3 regions of the Streptomyces sp. NPDC093097 genome follow, and region 2 is predicted to be linked to each of the others. Evidence: predicted binding sites of a transcription regulator. Region 2 holds the regulator's gene; each other region holds the start of a gene.
What was found. The regulator HrcA, encoded in region 2, represses chaperone genes, less so after heat shock. The targets are predictions, from matches to a motif close to TTNGCACTCNGNNNNNCNGAGTGCNAA.
Positions count from the first base shown of each region.

Region 1: the regulator HrcA is predicted to act here: its motif matches at 3,597-3,623, upstream of groES (co-chaperone GroES).
Region 3: the regulator HrcA is predicted to act here: its motif matches at 3,451-3,477, upstream of ACIQE0_RS13785 (FmdB family zinc ribbon protein).

Region 1 covers NZ_JBIVOW010000006.1:183,828-190,743, reverse strand. Annotated here, with positions in the region: gene ACIQE0_RS13185 (hydroxyacid dehydrogenase) at 190-1,200, shown strand; gene groL (chaperonin GroEL) at 1,378-3,006, opposite strand; gene groES (co-chaperone GroES) at 3,142-3,450, opposite strand; gene ACIQE0_RS13170 (FtsW/RodA/SpoVE family cell cycle protein) at 3,862-5,298, shown strand; gene ACIQE0_RS13165 (methyltransferase domain-containing protein) at 5,377-6,642, shown strand; gene ACIQE0_RS13160 (hypothetical protein) at 6,650-6,916, opposite strand, start outside.
Region 2 covers NZ_JBIVOW010000003.1:218,285-225,200, reverse strand. Annotated here, with positions in the region: gene hemW (radical SAM family heme chaperone HemW) at 1-137, shown strand, start outside; gene ACIQE0_RS06445 (DUF1876 domain-containing protein) at 349-624, opposite strand; gene ACIQE0_RS06440 (DUF3097 domain-containing protein) at 717-1,559, opposite strand; gene ACIQE0_RS06435 (MBL fold metallo-hydrolase) at 1,704-2,438, opposite strand; gene hrcA (heat-inducible transcriptional repressor HrcA) at 2,759-3,775, shown strand; gene dnaJ (molecular chaperone DnaJ) at 3,776-4,912, shown strand; gene ACIQE0_RS06420 (nitronate monooxygenase) at 5,101-6,210, shown strand; gene ACIQE0_RS06415 (16S rRNA (uracil(1498)-N(3))-methyltransferase) at 6,207-6,916, shown strand, end outside.
Region 3 covers NZ_JBIVOW010000006.1:324,476-331,391, forward strand. Annotated here, with positions in the region: gene ACIQE0_RS13770 (hypothetical protein) at 338-655, shown strand; gene mscL (large conductance mechanosensitive channel protein MscL) at 694-1,209, opposite strand; gene ACIQE0_RS13780 (S-methyl-5'-thioadenosine phosphorylase) at 2,109-2,942, opposite strand; gene ACIQE0_RS13785 (FmdB family zinc ribbon protein) at 3,098-3,439, opposite strand; gene ACIQE0_RS13790 (MFS transporter) at 3,576-4,850, opposite strand; gene ACIQE0_RS13795 (potassium/proton antiporter) at 5,223-6,767, opposite strand.

The DNA of each region.
Region 1 (6,916 bases), on a different contig from region 2:
GCCCGCAGGATCCGGAGCGCGCACCTGGGTATCCGTCATCTGCCGGAGCAGATGGGCCCGCACCCTGCGGGCACCGGCCACGGACACTCCGCCCGCCGCCACGACGCACACCCCCAACACCCCTGCACCCACCGGAAGATGAACGCCGCCGCCAAGAGGCGGGGCACCACGCGAGAGGAGTCACCACAGATGCGCCCAACCGTCCTGCTGGCCATGGGGCCAGACATCGCGGACCGGCTGCTCGGGGAGACGCAGCGGACCCGGCTCGAACGCCTGGCCCGTACGGACAGCCGGCTCGTCGCGCACGAGCTGGCCGCGCCCGGGCCCCGGATAGCCGCCGCCCTCGCCGGGGCCGAGGTGCTGCTCACCTGCTGGGGCGCCCCGCCGCTCACCGCCGAGGTGCTCGCCGCGGCGCCCCGGCTGCGCGCGGTCGTGCACGCGGCCGGCTCGGTCAAGGAGCATGTCACCGAGGCGTGTTGGGAACGGGGCATAGCGGTCAGCTCGGCGGCCGCGGCCAACGCGCTGCCGGTGGCCGAGTACACCCTCGCCGCCATCCTGTTCGCCAACAAGCGCGTCCTGCACGCCGCCCACCACTACCGCACCCTGCGCGGCCCCCACGACTGGCTGCGCGCGCTGGACGGTGCCGGCAACCACGGCCGCACCGTCGGCATCGTCGGCGCCTCCCGCATCGGCCGCCGCGTCATCGAGCTGCTGCGCCCGTTCGCGCTGCGGGTGCTGCTGTACGACCCGTACGTGGACGAGGCGGAGGCGGAGCGGATGGGCGTGCGCCGCGTCCCGTTGGCGGAGTTGTGCGCGGGGAGCGACGTCGTGAGCGTGCACGCGCCGGAGGTGCCCGCCACCCGGCACCTGATCGGCGCCCGCGAGCTGGCCCTGATGCCCGACGGGGCGACGCTGGTCAACACCTCGCGCGGCTCCCTGGTCGACGAGGCGGCGCTGATCGCGGAGCTGAGCGGCGGGCGGCTCGCCGCGGTGCTGGATGTCACCGAGCCCGAACTCCCGGCCGCTGACTCGCCGTTGTACGTGTTGCCGAACGTGCTGCTCACCCCGCACATCGCCGGGTCGCTGGGGAACGAGCTGCACCGGATGGCCGACCACGCCCTCGACGAGCTGGAGCGGTACGGGAAGGGACTGCCGTTCGCGGACCCGGTGCGGCGGGAGGGGCTGGGGCACTCGGCCTGAGCGCCTGAGCACCTGAGCACCTGCGGACGGGGAGCCGGCAGGGCGGGGAGCCGGCAGGGCGGCGGGGCGGCGCGATCCGGAGACGGTCCCCCGGACACGGGCGAGGCCCGGCCCCGCGGGAAGCGGGACCGGGCCTCGGTGGTGCCGGCGCGCAGGCGGCCGGCGGATGCGCGGGTGTCAGTGCGCGTGGCCGTGACCGTGGCCGGCGGCGGCAGCGGCCTCTTCCTCTTCCTTCTTCTCGACGACCAGGGTCTCGGTCGTGAGCAGGAGGGAGGCGATGGAGGCGGCGTTCTCCAGCGCGGAGCGGGTGACCTTGACCGGGTCGATGACGCCGGCCTTGACCAGGTCGCCGTACTCGCCGGTGGCGGCGTTGAAGCCGTTGCCCTTGTCGAGCTCGGCCACCTTGGAGGTGATCACGTAGCCCTCGAGGCCGGCGTTCTCGGCGATCCAGCGCAGCGGCTCGACGGCGGCGCGGCGGACCACGGCGACACCGGTGGCCTCGTCGCCGTCCTTGCCGAGGTTGCCCTCCAGGACCTTGACGGCGTGGACGAGCGCGGAGCCACCACCGGAGACGATGCCCTCCTCGACCGCGGCGCGGGTCGCGGAGATGGCGTCCTCCAGACGGTGCTTCTTCTCCTTGAGCTCGACCTCGGTGGCCGCGCCGACGCGGATCACGCAGACGCCACCGGCCAGCTTGGCCAGGCGCTCCTGGAGCTTCTCGCGGTCCCAGTCGGAGTCGGTGGCCTCGATCTCGGCCTTGATCTGGGCGACGCGGCCCGCGACGTCCTCGGAGTTGCCGCCACCGTCGACGAGGGTGGTGTCGTCCTTGGTGACGGTCACGCGGCGGGCGGTGCCCAGCACGTCCAGGCCGACCTGGTCGAGCTTGAGGCCGACCTCCTCGGCGACGACGGTGCCGCCGGTGAGGGTGGCCATGTCGCCGAGCATCGCCTTGCGGCGGTCGCCGAAGCCGGGGGCCTTGACGGCCACCGCGTTGAAGGTGCCGCGGATCTTGTTGACGACGAGGGTGGACAGGGCCTCGCCCTCGACGTCCTCGGCGATGATCAGCAGCGGCTTGGAGGCGCCGGCCTGGATGATCTTCTCCAGCAGCGGCAGCAGGTCCTGGATGGAGGAGATCTTGCCCTGGTGGATCAGGATGTACGGGTCGTCGAGGACGGCCTCCATACGCTCCTGGTCGGTGACCATGTAGGGCGAGAGGTAGCCCTTGTCGAAGGCCATGCCCTCGGTGAAGTCCAGCTCCAGACCGAAGGTGTTGGACTCCTCGACGGTGATCACACCGTCCTTGCCGACCTTGTCCATCGCCTCGGCGATCAGCTCGCCGACCTGCGGGTCCTGGGCGGACAGCGCGGCCACGGCGGCGATGTCGGACTTGTCGTCGATCGGGCGGGCGGTCGCCAGCAGCTCGTCGGAGACGGCCTTGACGGCGGCGTCGATGCCCTTCTTCAGGGCGGCGGGGGAAGCACCCGCGGCGACGTTGCGCAGACCCTCGCGGACCAGCGCCTGGGCCAGCACGGTGGCGGTGGTGGTGCCGTCACCCGCGATGTCGTTGGTCTTGGTCGCCACCTCCTTGACGAGCTGGGCGCCGAGGTTCTCGTACGGGTCCTCGACCTCGACCTCACGGGCGATGGTGACACCGTCGTTGGTGATGGTCGGGGCGCCGAACTTCTTGTCGATCACGACGTTGCGGCCCTTGGGGCCGATGGTGACCTTGACCGTGTCGGCCAGCTTGTTGACGCCGCGCTCAAGGGCGCGACGGGCGTCCTCGTCGAACTTCAGGATCTTCGCCATGGGTGCTTCAAGTCCTCTCGTTGCGATCGTCGGCCTCGCCGCCGTGACCGCTTTCGCTCAAACGAACTGCGCCCCTGCCCCGGGTCGGTGAGAACGCGGGAACCAGGGGCGCAGAACAGGGCAAATCCGGGTGACTTACTTCTCGACGATCGCGAGCACGTCGCGAGCCGAGAGGACGAGGTACTCCTCGCCGCTGTACTTCACCTCGGTGCCGCCGTACTTGCTGTAGAGCACGACGTCGCCGACCTTGACGTCGAGCTCGACGCGCTTGCCGTCCTCGAAGCGGCCCGGACCAATCGCCAGGACGACGCCCTCCTGGGGCTTCTCCTTCGCGGTGTCCGGAATGACCAGGCCCGAGGCCGTGGTCTGCTCGGCGTCGAGCGGCTGGACCACGATGCGGTCCTCGAGCGGCTTGATGGCAACCTTGGAGCTGGCGGTCGTCACGATCCGACCTCCCCCTTCGGAGATCTCACGGGGTTAACTGATCTGAGGTGGCGACCAGGTGGATCCGTCGTCGCGGGTGCCGGATCTGCCCGTCGCTGTGTTGGCACTCTCCGTCGGGGAGTGCCAACGCTGAGACTATGACGCGGTTAGCACTCGGTCAAGCGGAGTGCCAGCGCGGCGGAGACGCGTACCGTGTCTGCTGCCGGTCGGCCGGGCGTGGAGTCCGACACACCTCCCGCTCGACCGCAACCTGGCCCGCGGCTGCCCCGTCTTGTCCCCAGGGACCGCTGAACACCGGGCCGCGACCCGGCCGCCCTGCGGCCCAGACCCATCGATGGCGGAGGAACCGTGCGTGGACTGACCAGCGCTCCCCGGGATTCCGGGGGACCGGAGAGCGACGCCGAACGCACCATGACGTTCGCCGCGCTGGCCCAGGCCCCGAACCGTCGGCGGACCGAAGCCTGGCTACTCGGCTTTGTGGTGCTCATCACCGTCTTCGGCTACGCCTACACCGAGTTGTCCATGAAGGGGCAGCTCTCCGGGGCGGTGGGCAGCTTCGCGCTGAGTGTGTTCTTCATCGCGCTGGTGCCGCACCTGGTCGTCCGCCGGTTCGCGCCGCGCGCCGATCCCCTGATCCTGCCGTTGGCGACCCTGCTGACCGGGATCGGACTGGTGCTGCTGCACCGGCTGGACAACACCTACGCGGACAAGCCCCGGCTGAAGATCGCCCCGGCGGCGACCGGGCAGTTGGTGTGGACGGTCATCGGCGTGGCCGTCGCGATCGCCATCCTGCTGCTGCTGCGCGACCACCGGCTCCTCCAGCGCTACATCTATCTGACGATGGCGGTCGCGCTGGTGCTGCTGATGGCGCCGGCCTTCTTCGGCGCGGACATGTACGGCGCCAAGCGCTGGATCCTGCTGGGGCCGCTGTCGCTGCAACCCGGCGAGTTCGTGAAGATCATGATCGTGGTGTTCTTCGCGGGATACCTCACAGTCAGCCGCGATGCGCTGGCGCTGTCCGGGCGCCGGGTGATGGGCATGCAGATGCCGCCGGGCCGGCAGCTCGGGCCGATCTTCACGATCTGGGTGATCAGCCTGCTGGTGCTGGTCTTCGAGCGCGACCTGGGCACCTCGCTGATCTTCTTCGGCGTCTTCGTGATCATGCTCTACATGGCCACCGAGCGCACCAGTTGGGTGGTCTGCGGTCTGCTCATGGCCGTGGTCGGCGCCGGTGTCGTCGGCTCGACCGAACCGCACGTCAAGGGCCGTGTGATGGCCTGGCTGCACCCGATGGACATCTTCCTGCCGGCGGACAAGCGGCCGCCGGGCCTGATCTCCGACCAGGCCGCCCAGGCGCTGTTCAGTTTCGGCAGCGGCGGCATCGGCGGCACCGGGCTGGGCCAGGGCCACCCCGAACTGATCGGCTTCGCCGGCAACAGCGACTTCATCCTCACCACCGTCGGCGAGGAACTGGGCCTGGCCGGAGTGATGGCCGTCCTGCTGCTGTACGGCCTGCTGGCCCAGCGCGGACTGCGGGTGGGTCTGACCGCCCGCGACCCGTTCGGCAAGCTGCTCGCGGTCGGCCTGGCCGGCGCGCTGCTGCTCCAGGTCTTCGTCGTCACCGGCGGTGTCACCGGCCTGATCCCGCTGACCGGTAAGGCGCTGCCGTTCCTCGCCAAGGGCGGTTCGTCGCTGGTCGCGAACTGGGTCATGGTGGCGGTGCTGCTGCGGGTCAGCGACAGCGCCCAGCGCCGCCGGGAGCCGGTCCGTCCGGCCCCGGAGCGGCCGGACGCGGACGCCACCCAGCGGGTGCCGCGGATCACCGGGAGCACCACCCCCGGAGTCTGACGACGGCTCGACGGCCCCGATGCCGGTCCGCGGGAGGTCCCGCGGACCGGCATCCGTCTGTGGCCGACAATGGTGCCGATGACCGACCTCGACACCTTCTCCGCGCTGCTCGCCCCCGAGGGCCAGCAGCTGCTCGCCCTCCTCAGGGACCACGACCCGGCGGACGAACTGGCCACCGCCACCCGGCTGCGCCGCGACCATCCCGCGCCGCTGGTCTCCGCCGCCCTCGGGCAGGCCCGGCTGCGCCAGCGGGCGGCCGCGAAGTTCGGCGCGGACGCCGCGCGGATGTACTTCACCCCGCACGGCGTCGAGCAGTCCACCCGCGCCCCGGTCGCCGCCCACCGCGCGGCCCGCCTCGCCGCGCTCGGCGTCCGGAGCCTGGCCGACCTGTGCTGCGGGATCGGCGGCGACGCGCTCGCGCTGGCCCGGGCCGGGATCCGGGTGCTGGCCGTGGACCGCGATCCGCTGGCCTGCGCGGCGGCCCGGGCGAACGCCGAGGCGCTGGGGCTGGCGGACCGGATCGAGGTGCGCTGCGCGGACGTCACGGAGGTCGACACCGACGGGTACGACGCGGTGTTCGTGGACCCGGCGCGACGGGGCTCCGTACGCGGGGCCCGGATCTTCGACCCGGAGGCGTACTCGCCGCCGCTGTCCTGGGCCGTCGAGGCGGCCCGCACGGCGCCGTACGCGGCGCTGAAGATCGCTCCCGGGGTGCCGCACGAGGCGCTGCCGGACGACGCCGAGACCGAGTGGATCTCCGACGGCGGCGACGTCAAGGAGGCCGTCCTGTGGTTCGGCACCGGCGCGGGCGGCGCCCGCCGCGCCACCCTGCTGCCCTCCGGGGACTCCCTGGTCGGCGCCGGCCTTCCCGACCCGTCCGCCCCTCGCCCGGCCACCACCCCGGCCGGAGACTCCCCCGGAGTCCGTCCGGAGGGACCGCCCTCGCACCGCCCCCCTGTCGGCCCGGTCGGCCGCTGGCTCTACGAGCCGGACGGCGCGGTCATCCGCGCCCACCTGGTCGCGGACGTCGCCGAGCGGGTCGACGGCCGGCTGATCGACCCGACGATCGCCTATGTGACGGCGGATCACCTGGTGCCGACGCCCTACGCGACCGCCTACACGATCACCGACGTGCTGCCGTTCAACGTCAAGAAGCTGAGGGCGCTGCTGCGGGAGCGCGCGGTGGGCGTCGCGGTGATCAAGAAGCGCGGATCGGCGGTGGAGCCGGAGGAGCTGCGCAAGAAGCTCAAGCTGGCCGGCCCGCACTCCTGCACGGTCTTCCTCACCCGCGTCGCGGGGGCGCCCACGATGCTGCTGGGGCACCCGGCGGCCGAGGGCGCCTGACGGCCGCTCAGTCCAGGTCCGTCAGGTCCTCGGCGTAGATCCGGGCGAGCGGCTGCGGGCCCACGTACTGCTGGCAGGCGCACCGGCGGGGCTCGTAGCGGACCGGGTTCTTCTCGGCGTCCCAGGCGACGGCGGCCTGGACCGTCTCATGGCACGTGCCCTGCTTGTCGTGCTTGGCGAGATGGTGCTCGCAGCCGCACACGGGGGCGGGCGACCGGTCCGCGGCCTCCAGGGCCAGGCGCTCCTCGCGCCGGGCCTCGATGAGGGCGAGCTT
Region 2 (6,916 bases):
CCGCGGGCGCCCGCGCCGCCGCCCGCGCACTGGCCGACGGCCTCCTGGAGCCCGGCCCGTACGAGGCCGGACGGGCGGTGCTGACGCTCCGCGGCCGACTGCTCGCGGACGCCGTGGTCCGCGACCTGGTGGACTGACGGGGCCGACGAGACCGACGGGACCGGCCGGGGCCGACGGGACCGCCGGGAGGGAAGGGACCGCCGGGAGGGAAGGGACCGCCGGGACCGGTGGGGCCGACTCCTGACCAACGACCTGCCCCGCAGCCCCGCAACTCCGCAGCCCCGCAACGCCCCCCGCGCCTCAACACCCCATAAACACCGAGGACTTCAACGCGACGTCAGCGCGACGTCAATGCGTCAGCGGCCGGGACGACCGCCCCGACGCCGTGTCGATCTCGTCATGGGCCTTGGTCAGCAGCTGCATCGCCAGGTCGTTGAGGGCTCTTGCCCCCGCGACCTCCTCGCCGACCCGGGGCTGGTTCCCGTCAGCGGGGTGGCGGCTGGCGTAACCATGGGACCGCACCTCGGTCCCGTCCGGCAGCCGTACCAGTGCGGCGGCCCGGGTGCGGTGGGTGTCCTCCTCGAATTCCATCTCGACATGCCATCCGACAGCGGTCTTCAACATGGCGGTCACCTCCGGGGTCGCTGCTACCAGAGTGCGCTCACCACCGGCCCCGCGCACGGTGTGCACCGGGGCCCGGGCCGCCCCGGAGGCCGTCAGCGGCCGTCCTCCGCCTCCGGCGCCGTCACGAAGTCGATCAGCTCTTCCACCCGCCCCAGCAGGGCCGGCTCCAGGTCCCGGTAGGACCGCACGCGGGACAGGATCCGCTGCCAGGCCGCGCCGGTGTTCTCCGGCCAGCCCAGCGCCCGGCACACCCCGGTCTTCCAGTCCTGGCCCCGGGGGACCTCCGGCCACGCCGCGATGCCCACCGAGGACGGCTTCACCGCCTGCCACACGTCGATGTACGGATGGCCGACGACCAGCACGTCCGCGTCCGTCACCGACGCGGCGATCCGGGACTCCTTGGAGCCGGGGACGAGATGGTCCACCAGGACGCCGAGGCGGGCGTCCGGACCGGGGGAGAACGCCTCGACGATCGCCGGGAGGTCGTCGACGCCCTCCAGGTACTCCACGACGACGCCCTCGATCCGCAGGTCGTCGCCCCAGACGCGCTCCACCAACTCGGCGTCGTGCCGGCCCTCCACATAGATGCGGCCGGCCCGGGCGACCCGGGCGCGGGCCCCGGGGACCGCGATCGAGCCGGAGGCGGTGCGCGCCGGACCGCTCGCCGCCGGCCGGGCCGGCGGCCGTACCAGGGTGACGGTCCGCCCCTCCAGGAGGAAGCCGCGCGGCGCCATCGGGAACACCCGGTGCTTGCCGAAGCGGTCTTCCAGGGTCACCGTCGCTCCCTCGGCGGTCTTCTCGCAGCGGATGACGGCACCGCAGTAGCCCGTCGCCACCTCCTCCACGACCAGCCCGGGATCGGCCGGCACCTCGGGCACCGGCTTCGGCTTCTTCCAGGGGGGAGTGAGGTCGGGGCTGTAGTGCCTGCTGTGCATGCGGGTCTGCTTCCCTACGGGTCGGCGGTTCGGCGGGATACGGGTCTACGGGGCACGGGCCACGGGACGGGCCCACAGGGCGCGGGCGGGCCGGGCCGCCCATGGGGACGGCGGCGGCCGGTGGTCAGGGCAACGGGCCGCGCCTCAGGGGGAGTTCGGCCCGAAGCGGGCGGCCAGGGCGTCGCGCTGGGCGCGGACGAAACCGGCGTCGACCACCGCGCCGTGGCCCGGTACATAAAGGGCGTCCTCGCCGCCCAGTGCCAGCAGCCGGTCCAGCGCGGCGGGCCACCGCCGGGGCAGCGCGTCCGGGCCGGCCTGCGGTTCGCCGGACTCCTCGACCAGGTCGCCGCAGAAGACGATCTCCCGTTCACCGGCCCGCCCGGGCACCAGGACGGCCAGGTCGTGGGCGGTGTGGCCGGGGCCGATGCCGGCCAGCAGCGCCGTCCGGTCCCCGAGGTCGACGGTCAGCCGGTCGTGCACCTCGTGGTGCGGGGCGACCAGCAGGTCCGCGGCCTCCTCGGCGGCGTCGGGGTCCACGCCGTGCCGGACCGCGTCGTGCCGCAGCACGTCCTTGCTCTGCCGGAGGAGTTCGCCCACCCCCGCCGCGCCGTACACCGTCACGCCGGCGAAGGCCGCGGTGCCCAGTACGTGGTCGAAGTGCGGGTGGGTGAGCGCGACATGTGTCACATCGCGGCCCAGCACCCCGCGGATCGTGCGGCGCAGCTCCGCCCCGGCGGCGAGGGTCGGCCCGGTGTCGACGAGCAACACCCCCTCGGAACCGGCGATCACGCCGATCGTCTCGTCCCAGCCGGGCATCCGGCGCCGGACGACCCCGGTGCCGAGCTGCTCCCAGCCGGCCTCTTCCCATGTGGTGCGCATGGCAGGACGCTAGCGCCCTCGCGATAGCGTTGCCCGGCGCCCGGCGGAAACGGCCGTTCCGCACAGTCCGCGGCGGTCCGGTTCCGCCGCATTTCGGGGTCCGGGCCAGGGTTCGCGCAAGGGATGTCCGGGGGATCGGCGGGGGAAGTCCCGGGGTCGGCCCGGGGTCGGATCCGGCGGCTGTGGGTAAGCCCTCAGTACGCCCGCCCTTGCCGCATCCGCGCTGCCCGGCCGTACACTGGCTCCGGGTCTGGCACTCGGGCCAGGTGAGTGCCAGGAAAGAGACGACGCGGCGGGACAAGCCGACTGGAGGTGGCGAAATGCTCAGTGAACGCAGGCTCGAGGTGCTGCGCGCCATCGTCCAGGACTACGTCGGGACGGAGGAGCCGGTCGGCTCCAAGGCCCTCACCGAGCGCCACAAGCTGGGCGTCTCCCCGGCCACCGTCCGCAACGACATGGCGGCCCTGGAAGAAGAGGGCTTCATCGCCCAGCCGCACACCAGCGCCGGGCGCATCCCGACCGACAAGGGCTACCGCCTCTTCGTCGACCGGCTGGCCGGCGTCAAGCCGCTGTCCGTCCCCGAGCGGCGGGCGATCCAGAATTTCCTGGACGGCGCCGTCGACCTGGACGACGTGGTGGGCCGCACGGTGCGGCTGCTGGCGCAGCTGACCCGGCAGGTGGCCGTGGTGCAGTACCCGTCCCTGACCAGATCCACGGTCCGGCACGTCGAGCTGCTGGCTCTGGCGCCGGCCCGGCTGATGCTGGTGCTGATCACCGACACCGGGCGGGTCGAGCAGCGGCTGATCGACTGTCAGACGCCGTTCGGCGAGACGTCTTTGGCGGACCTGCGGGCGCGGCTCAACAGCCGGGTCGTCGGCCGCCGTTTCACAGACGTCCCGCAGTTGGTGCAGGATCTTCCGGAATCCTTCGAACAGGACGACCGGGCCACCGTCTCGACAGTACTGTCGGTGCTGCTGGAGACTCTGGTGGAGGAGACCGAAGAGCGGCTGATGATCGGCGGTACCGCCAATCTGACGCGCTTCGGGCATGATTTCCCCCTGACCATCCGGCCGGTGCTGGAAGCCCTTGAGGAGCACGTGGTGCTGCTCAAGCTGCTCGGGGAGGCCAAGGACTCGGGCATGACCGTACGCATCGGGCATGAGAATGCCCACGAGGGTCTGACGTCCACCTCGGTCGTCACCGTCGGATACGGTTCGGGCGACGAGGCCGTCGCGAAATTGGGCGTGGTCGGACCGACCCGCATGGACTACCCCGGAACGATGGGAGCGGTACGCGCAGTGGCACGTTACGTCGGACAGATCCTCGCGGAGTCGTAAGTGGCCACGGATTACTACTCGGTCCTCGGCATCAGCCGTGACGCCTCGCAGGACCAGATCAAGAAGGCCTTCCGCCGGCTGGCGCGCGAGCTCCACCCGGACGTGAACCCGGACCCCAAGACCCAAGAGCGGTTCAAGGAGATCAACGCCGCTTACGAGGTCCTGTCGGACCCGCAGAAGAAGCAGGTCTACGACCTCGGCGGCGACCCCCTCTCGCAGTCCGGCGGAGCCGGCGGCGCGGGCGGCTTCGGCGCGGGCTTCGGGAACTTCTCCGACATCATGGACGCGTTCTTCGGCACGGCCTCGCAGCGCGGCCCGCGCTCGCGGACCCGCCGCGGCCAGGACGCGATGATCCGCCTCGACGTCGAGCTCGGCGAGTCCGCGTTCGGCACCACCAAGGAGATCCAGGTCGACACCGCCGTCGTCTGCACCACGTGCAGCGGCGAGGGTGCGGCGCCGGGCACCTCGGCGCAGACCTGCGACATGTGCCGCGGCCGCGGTGAGGTCTCGCAGGTCACCCGGTCCTTCCTCGGCCAGGTCATGACCTCCCGGCCCTGCCCCCAGTGCCAGGGCTTCGGCACGGTCGTCCCGACGCCGTGCCCCGAGTGCGCGGGCGACGGCCGGATCCGCTCCCGCCGCACCCTCACGGTCAAGATCCCGGCCGGTGTCGACAACGGCACCCGGATCCAACTGGCCGGCGAGGGCGAGGTGGGCCCCGGCGGCGGCCCCGCCGGCGACCTCTACGTCGAGATCCACGAGCTGCCCCACCCGGTGTTCCAGCGCCGCGGTGACGATCTGCACTGCACGGTCACCATCCCGATGACCGCGGCGGCGCTGGGCACCAAGTGCCCGTTGGAGACGCTCGACGGCATGGAGGAGGTCGACGTCCGGCCCGGCACCCAGTCCGGCCAGTCGATCCCGCTGCACGGCCGCGGCGTGACCCATCTGCGCGGCAACGGCCGGGGCGATCTGATCGTCCACGTCGAGGTGCAGACTCCCGGCAAGCTCGACCCCGAGCAGGAGGAGCTGCTGCGCCGACTGGCCAAGCTGCGTGGCGAGGAGCGCCCCCAGGGCCAGTTTCAGCCGGGGCAGCAGGGGTTGTTCTCGCGGTTGAAGGATGCGTTCAACGGGCGGTAGGCGTGGGGCCGGAGGCCCGGGCCGGCCCCCGGGCCGGCTCGGTCGGCCGGGGCCGCAAGGACGGTTCGCGTGCCTTGAGGACGCCTCCGGCGGGCGTTGGCCGTGACCGGCCGGGGCGGGGTCCGGGGGGTTTTCCGCGGCCGCCGCCCCGGTTCTGGGGAGGGCATCGGGCGTGACACGATGTGGGCATGCCCACCGCTCTCACCGATCTGTGCCGCCACCCCATCGTGCAGGCCCCGATGGCGGGCGGCGGCTCGGTACCCGAGTTGGCCGCCGCCGTCTGTGAGGCCGGCGGCCTCGGGTTCCTGGCCGCCGGTTACAAGACCGCCGACGGCATGTACCAGGAGATCAAGCGGCTGCGGGCGCTGACCGGCCGGCCCTTCGGCGTCAACGTCTTCCTGCCGCAGCCGCCGCTGGCCGACGCCGGCGCCGTCACGGTCTACCGCGAGCAGCTCGCCGGCGAGGCCACCTGGTACGAGACCGAGCTGGGCGAAACGGACGGTCCGATCGACGACGGCTACGAGGCCAAGCTGGCGATCCTCCGCGACGATCCGGTGCCGGTGGTCTCCTTCACCTTCGGCTGCCCCTCGCGGGCGGTCCTTGAGGCGTTCGCCAGGGTCGGTACGTACACCGTCGTGACGGTCACCACCGCCGCCGAGGCGCAGGCCGCGCAGGCGGCGGGCGCTGACGCGGTGTGTGTGCAGGGCGTGGAGGCGGGGGGCCACCAGGGCACCCACCGGGACGATCCGCACGCCGACGGCACCGGTGCCGGGCTGGGGCTGCTGGCGCTGCTCACGCAGGTGCGGGAGGCGGTGCGGATCCCGGTGATCGCGGCCGGCGGGCTGATGCGCGGCTCCCAGATCGCCGCGGTACTGGCCGCCGGCGCCGCGATGGCGCAGCTGGGCACCGCCTTCCTGATCACCCCGGAGTCCGGCGCCAACCCGCTGCACAAGCAGGCGCTGACCAACCCCCTGTTCACCCATACCGAGTTGACCCGGGCGTTCTCCGGGCGGCCGGCCCGCGGACTGGTGAATCGTTTCCTGCGGGAGCACGGCCCCTACGCCCCGGCCGCCTACCCCGCCGTGCACTACCTCACCTCCCCGGTCCGCAAGGCCGCAGCCAAGGCGGGCGACGCCCAGGGGCTGAACCTCTGGGCGGGGCAGGGGCACCGGCTGGCGCGGGAGCTGCCCGCCGGGCAGCTGGTGGAGCTGCTGGTGGCCGAACTCGACGCCGCCCGCGCCGCGTTGGCCGCGGGCGGTCCGGCCGGCGCGGGCTACGGCACGGGAGGTGCGGCATGACCGCGCCCGTCTTCCTCGTCGAGACGCTCACCGGTGTACGGGCCGGCGGCACGCTGACCCTGGACGGCCCCGAGGGCCGGCACGCGGTGTCGGTGCGGCGGCTCCGGGTCGGTGAGGAGGTCGTGCTCACGGACGGCACCGGGACCGGGGCCGAGGGCACCGTCGCCGCCGTCGAGGGCAAGGACCGGCTCACCGTCGCCGTCACCGCGCTGCGCACCGAGGAGCCGCCGGCGCCCACCCTCACCGTCGTCCAGGCGCTGCCCAAGGGCGACCGCGGGGAACTGGCCGTGGAGACCATGACGGAGACCGGGGTCGACGCCATCGTGCCGTGGTCCGCGGCGCGTTGCGTCACCCAGTGGAGGGGCGAGCGGGCCGCCAAGTCGCTCGCCAAGTGGCGGGCCACGGCGCGGGAGGCAGGCAAGCAGTCCCGCCGGCTGGCCTTCCCCCAGGTCGCCGACCCGATGTCGACCAAGCAGGTCGCCGCGTTGCTCGCCGACGCCGATTTCGCCGCCGTCCTCCACGAGGAGGGCAGCACCCCGCTCGCCACCGCCGAACTCCCCACCGAGGGCTCGATCGTGCTGGTCGTCGGCCCCGAGGGCGGCGTCTCGCCGGAAGAGCTGGCGGTCTTCGCCGAGGCGGGCGCCAAGCCGTACCGGCTGGGCACGACCGTGCTGCGGACCTCCACGGCCGGCACCGCGGCGACCGC
Region 3 (6,916 bases), on a different contig from region 2:
CCGCGACCGCCGACCGCGACCACGCGACCGCAGCACGTCCGGATCCGGCGTCCCGAACCCTCGGATGCGCCGCACAGCGGGCCACCGGCCCCGAGCACTCCTAGCGTGGGCTTCCCGACCCCGTACGGAGGCCCGGTCGCCATGCCGAAGCGCCACGCCCGTGCTCACCACCCTCAGCCCCACCTCCTGCCGCTCCCCGGTGCCGATCGTGGCTGGCCGCCGGGGCGGGGACGTGCCGAGCAGGGACCGCCCACGCGTCCGCGCGACGCGCATCGTCCGCACCCGATACCCACGCACGAGAACGGAAGCGCCCCAGGGCCCGCCGTACCCTGAAGGGGTGAGCACCAAGCCCGAGCCCCAGCCCGAGTCCAGGTCCGAGTCCCCGTCCGAGGGCGATCCCGCCCCCGGGGCCGCACCCGAGACCGACTCGACCGCGGGGGCCGACCAGGACGCACCCCCGGCGCCCGAGACCCGCACCACCGCGTCGCCCGCGCGGCCGGCACCGCGCAGCGCCGCCGCGCTGATCTTCGACGACCCGCTGAGCCGGCGGTCCTCGGACGACACCGACCACGGCTGGGGTGAGCGTCCCGCCACCTCGGGCAGCGCCGCCGACCTCGCCCGCTTCCTCGACGAAAAGCCGCCCCACCACCTCTGAGCGAGGCGAGGGGCGGCGTATCCCGGGCGGAGCGCCCGCTACTGCCGGGACTGCTGCGTGATGAGGGCCGCTGCGGCCGCGGAGGCCGCGCCGGGGGCCGCCGAGGCACCGTTGCGCTGGGCGAGCAGGGCGTCGCGGATCTCGGTGAGGAGCTCGATCTCCGTCGGGGCCGCCGGCCCTTCGTCGGCCGGCTTCTTGGCGTCCTGACGGTCCTTCCACTTGTTCATCGGCAGGATCATGAGGAAGTACACGACCCCGGCGGTGATCAGGAACGTCAGCGCCGCGCTGAGCACCGAGCCCCACAGGACGTAGATGCCGTCCACGTACACACCGGTCTTCTTGTCGACGGCGCACGTGCTCAGGCAGGTCTGGTAGTTGTCGAGGTTCTGCGAGCCGAAGGCACCGACGATCGGGTTGATGACGCCCTTGACCACCGCGTTGACGATGTTGGTGAACGCCGCACCGACGACGACCGCCACCGCCAGTTCGATGACGTTGCCGCGCATCAGGAATTCCTTGAATCCCTGAAGGATGCTCTTCTTCTCGCCGCTCACCTGACAGCCTCTTTCCGCGCTTGCTTTGGACGGTGTACCGACAATCGGCACCGCAACTTACGTCAGGGCGGGGCGGAGATGTCCAATCGCGCACCACGAACCGGCGATCGACCAGGGCACCAGTACGGATATCCGTACGGGAGCGGCGGATCGGGGGGACCGGGCCGTGCCGAGGGTGGCTCGTGCGGGGCGCAGGGGCGGCCGTGCGGGGGCCGGCGCCCACCGGGAAGCGGCGGACCCGGCCGCTCGGCAGGGCCCCTGCGGCGGTGATCGGTGCGGCGGTGCCGATAACGGCTTCGGTATCGGTGGTGCGGGCGCGCCATGGAGGGCGCGCGGCCGGTGCCCCGCCACTCGGAGAAGACTCGCGTGTCCGGGCGGCGGACGCCACTCGATCTTCGCGCGGGGGCGGCATGGTCACCGCCCCCCGGAGGCCGCCGCGGTGGGACAGGCCGCGGGTGCGGAGGCGCTGCTCCCGGGGCCGTGCGAGAGGCCGGTGGCCAGTGCTGCGGCGGCCGTTGCGAGGCCGGCGGCCAGCAGCCGGCGGCGCGCGGGCCCGCGCCATCGGGAGCGGACGCCGCCCGCACGAACGGGGGCGAAGTGGGGCACTTCACACCGCGGGGGAGTGGGTAGGGCCGGGGCGAGGGAGGGCATGGTCGTCACCACCTGTGGTGCGGATGCGGAGCGGACGGGGTCGGAAGCGAGCCCCGCGTGCGGACCCGCGATCACCACCGTGCCGTACTTCGCCCCCGCCCGCCGCGGCCTGTGGACAGCCCCGCGACTGTGGACAACTCCGTCACCCGGAAGGGGAGTTCACCCGCCGACGGCGTCCGGCCCCGCCCGACGGGGTCCCCTCTGATCCGACCCGAGCCGCCGCGCCCGGCCCCGCCCGCCCCGGCCCGCTACGGCAGCTCGATCCCCAGGTCCCACCCTTGGTGCGCGTCCGTGCACAGGCAGCCGCGGTCGGCGTCGGCGGGGAGCGCGGCGACGGTGTCGAAGAGGACCTCGCGGAGCCGGCTGATGTTCTCGCCGAAGACCTTGAGGACCTCCTCGTGGGAGACGCCCTCGCCGGTCTCGGCGCCCGCGTCCAGGTCGGTGACCAGGGACAGCGAGGTGTAGCAGAGGCTCAGTTCGCGGGCCAGGACGGCCTCGGGGTGTCCGGTCATGCCCACCACCGACCAGCCCTGGGCGGCGTGCCAGCGCGATTCGGCGCGGGTGGAGAAGCGCGGCCCCTCGATCACCACCATGGTGCCGCCGTCGACCGGCTCCCAGTCGCGGCCGCGGGCGGCGGCCAGGCAGGCCTGCCGGCCGGTGGGGCAGTACGGGTCGGCGAAGGTCAGGTGGACGACGTTGGGGACGCCGCCGTCCGCGCGCGGTTCGCCGTCGAAGTAGGTCTGCACACGGGACTTGGTGCGGTCCACGAGTTGGTCGGGGACGAGCAGGGTGCCGGGGCCGTATTCGGGGCGCAGCCCGCCGACCGCGCACGGCCCGAGGACCTGGCGCACCCCGAGGGAGCGCAGCGCCCAGAGGTTGGCGCGGTAGTTGATGCGGTGCGGCGGGAGGTGGTGGCCCCGGCCGTGCCGGGGGAGGAAGGCGACCGAGCGCCCGGCGATCTCGCCGAGGAAGAGAGAGTCACTGGGGCGCCCGTAGGGGGTGTCCACCGTGATCTCGGTCACGTCCTCCAGGAACGAGTAGAACCCCGACCCGCCGATAACGCCGATCTCCGCGTCAACCATGCGGTCACACTATCGGGGCACGGCGGCGGCCCGCCGGTGGTTCGGTCCGGCCGGCGCCCGGGAACGCGGCGGGCCCCGCCGCCCCCGGTGGGGAGCGGCGGGGCCCGGAAGTCCGGTTGCGGGCGTCGCTACGGCGGCCCGGCTGGTGCCCAGGGTCAGGCGGCCGACCCGGTGCTGGCCGGGGCCGACGGCTTGCTGACCGAGGACGAGGACGACGGCTTGCTGTCCGACGACGAGGACGTCGAGGACGAGGACGAGCCGTTCGACGAGGAGCCGGTCGACGTCGAGGAGCTGCCGGCGGGGGTGCTGCTGGACGACGAGCCGCGGCTGTCGTTGCGGTAGAAGCCGGAGCCCTTGAAGACGATGCCGACCGCCGAGAACACCTTCTTGAGGCGTCCGTTGCAGCTGGGGCACTCGGTGAGCGCGTCGTCGGTGAACTTCTGCACGGCCTCAAGGCCCTCGCCGCACGCGGTGCACTGGTACTGGTAGGTCGGCACTTGACTTCCTCCTGGCACTCTCACTCATTGAGTGCTAACGACGTTCCATCTTGCAGTATTCCGGCGCGCCAGTCCACCGCGAACGTCGCACGGTGACCGACTCCACGCCCGCTCCCGGCCCCGCCCCGGGGCTCGTTCAGGTGCGGCTGAGCTCCCGTTCCCGCTCCTCGGCGGCGCCCGCCGACCCGGTGACGACCATCGACGACCGGGGCGCCAGGTGGGTCCGCAGGGCCAGCAGGACCACCAGGGCCAGCGCCGTGCCGGCCAGCGGCACCAGGAAACCGGAGTTGGGGCCGAAGCGGTCCGCCAACTGGCCGGCGGAGGTGGCCGCGGCCGCCTGGCCCAGCGCCACCGCGCCGGTCAGCCAGGTGAACGCCTCGGTCCGGGCGGTGGCCGGGACCAGGGATTCCACGAGGGTGTAGCCGGTGATCAGCGCGGGCGCGATGCACAGGCCGACGACCAGGCCGACGGCGCCCAGCAGCGGCACCGCGGTCACCGCCCACAGCGGGGTGGTGGCCAGGGCCAGCAGCCCGTAGGCGACCAGCAGGCGGCGGTGCGGGCCGACCTTCCAGGCGATCGCGCCGCAGGCGATACCGGCGAGCATGTTGCCGCCGGCGAAGATCCCGTAGAGGACGCCGTTGATGCCGGGCTGCCCGATGTGCTCGGTCAGCGCGGTCAGCGAGACCTGCATCCCGCCGAAGACCGAGCCGATGCCCAGGAACGCCACGATCAGGACCCGCACACCGGGGACGGACAGCGCCGAGACGCGCGCGAGGCCCGCGGCGCGCTCCCGGTGGACCGGCGGTTGGGTGCGGCGCTGCGAGGCGAACAGCAGCCCGCCGGCGAGCGACAGCGCGGCCTCGGCGACCAGGCCGGCGGCCGGGTGGATGCCGGTGCACAGCGCGGTCGCCAGCACCGGGCCGACGACGAAGGTGAACTCGTCGGTGACCGACTCGAAGGCGGCCGCCGTCGGCATCAGCGGGCTGCCGCCCAGCTTCGCCGCCCAGCGGGCCCGCACCATCGGGCCGACCTGCGGAGTGGAGGCGCCCGTGGGGACGGCGACCGCGAGCAGCGCCCACAGGGGGGCGTGCGCCAGGGCGAGTGCGATCAGCGCCGAGACGCCCGCGGCGTGCACCAGGACGCCGGGGATCAGCACCGCGCGCTGGCCGAACCGGTCGGCGAGCTTGCCGCCCTGCGGGGCGAAGAGGGCCATCGAGACGCCGGTGGCGGCGGAGACCGCGCCGGCGGTGCCGTAGGAGCCGGTGGTGGACTGGACGAGCAGGACGATGCCGATGGTCAGCATCGCGAACGGCTGCCGGGCCAGGAAGCCGGGCAGCAGGAACGTCCACGCTCCGGGCGTGCGCAACAGTTGTCCGTAACCGGGACGGGAGTCCTTGACCGCGGATGCCACGGCCGGGCCTTTCTGCCGCCTGGTAGCGCCGCCCCGCGAGGTGCCACGGGTGCGCGCCGAGAGCTGTCCTCTCGCGCAGGACCGAGTGATACCGCGTGGTCCGCACCGGGGAAGGTGGCTGCGCCTGGCAGGGGGACCGCGGCCGCCGAGCGGTCGCGCCAGCTCTGCGTCAGGCAGAGTTGGTTCGTGATCCGTACAAATTACCGGTTTGACTATACAGGCCGGACGGTGTGAAGCCCCGGCGTCGGCCGGGGCTTCACGGGGATCTCCAGGGCCTCCCCGGAGGGGTGGCGCGCCCACGGCGTCCAACCGGAAACAGCCGGGCGCCTGGGCTTGCGGGCGGGCCCGGCCAGGGGTGGCCGGGCCCGCGTCTCATCCGGCCTCGCGGCGCCGGGGGCGCCTGGCCGCTCCTTCCTGGGGCTGCCGCTCCGTACCGGTGCCCAGCCAGCCGGCCAGCTTGCCGCCCTGGGACACCGCCTGGAGCCGGCGCTCGGCCGCGTCCCGCACCGGGTCGGTGGCGACCACCAGCAGTTCGTCGCCGCGCCGCAGCACGGTCGTGGGGGAGGGCACGAAGCTGGTGCCGTCCCGCACGACGAGGGTGACCGCGGCGCCCGCCGGCATCCGCAGCTCACCGACCTCGACGCCGTGCATCCGGGAGGTGGGGCCTATCGCCGTGGACAGCAGATGGCCGCGCAGCCGCTCCAGCGGGGCCGACTCGATGCCCAGGTCGGCGGCCTCCTCGCCGTCGCCCAGCCGCAGCCGCCGGGCCAGCCAGGGCAGCGTCGGGCCCTGGATGAGGGTGTAGACCACGACCAGCACGAAGACGATGTTGAAGACCGTCTCGCTGCCGGGGACGTTGCCCACCATCGGGATGGTGGCCAGCACGATCGGCACCGCGCCGCGCAGCCCGGCCCAGGACAGCAGGGACTTCTCCTGCCAGGGCACCCCGAAGGGCAGCAGCGAGGTGAAGACGGACAGCGGGCGGGCGACGAGCGTGAGGATCATGCCGATGAGCAGCGCCGGCACGATGTCGTCGAGCAGGTTGTGCGGGGTGACCAGCAGGCCGAGCAGGACGAACATGCCGATCTGGCCGATCCAGCCGAGCCCCTCGGCGAAGCCGCGGGTGGCCGGGGCGTGCGGCAGCTTGGCGTTGCCGAGGATCACCGCGGCCAGATAGACGGCGAGGAAGCCGGAGCCGTGCGCCAGCGCGCCGACCGCGTACGCGGAGATCGCGATGGCCATCACCGCGATCGGGTAGAGGCCGGAGGCGGGCAGCGCCACATGCCGCATGCCGTACGCGCCCAGCCAGCCGATGGCCAGGCCGATCGCCGCGCCGATGGCCAGCTCCAGCGCGATCTCGCCGAGCAGGACGTACCAGTGCTCGACCGGTCCGGCGGTGGAGAAGGCCACGACGAGGATGACCACGGGGGCGTCGTTGAACCCGGATTCGGCTTCCAGGACACCTGTCAGGCGGGACGGCAGCGGGACGCTGCGCAGGACGGAGAAGACCGCCGCGGCGTCCGTGGAGGACACCACCGCGCCGATCAGCAGCGCCTGGCGCCAGTCGAGTCCGGCGAGGTAGTGCGCGCCGGCCGCGGTGACTCCCACGCTCACCGCGACGCCGAAGGTCGAGAGCATCGCGGCCTGCGGCAGGGCCGGTTTGATCTCTTTCCACTTCGTGCCCAGGCCGCCCTCGGCGAGGATCACCACCAGGGCGGCATAGCCGAGGAGTTGGGTCATCTTGGCGTTGTCGAAGACGACGCCGCCGATGCCGTCCTGCCCTATCGCGATGCCTATCCCCAGGTAGATGAGCAGGCTGGGGAGCCCGCTGCGCGAGGAAACCCGTACCGCCGCGACCGCGACGAGCAGTACGAGTGAGCTGATCAGCAGGAGTTCGTTGAGGTATTCGACAGACAGGAGCTGATCCTTCCTCGCACCCTGGTCGGGATGGGCCGGTTGTCCTTACCGTATCTAGTTACTGACTCTAACAATTTACCATTGCTTGAAAGTTTAATGTGCTCGGCGGTGACTCCGCGTAGGGGTCGTCAAACTGGTGCGCCTATGGT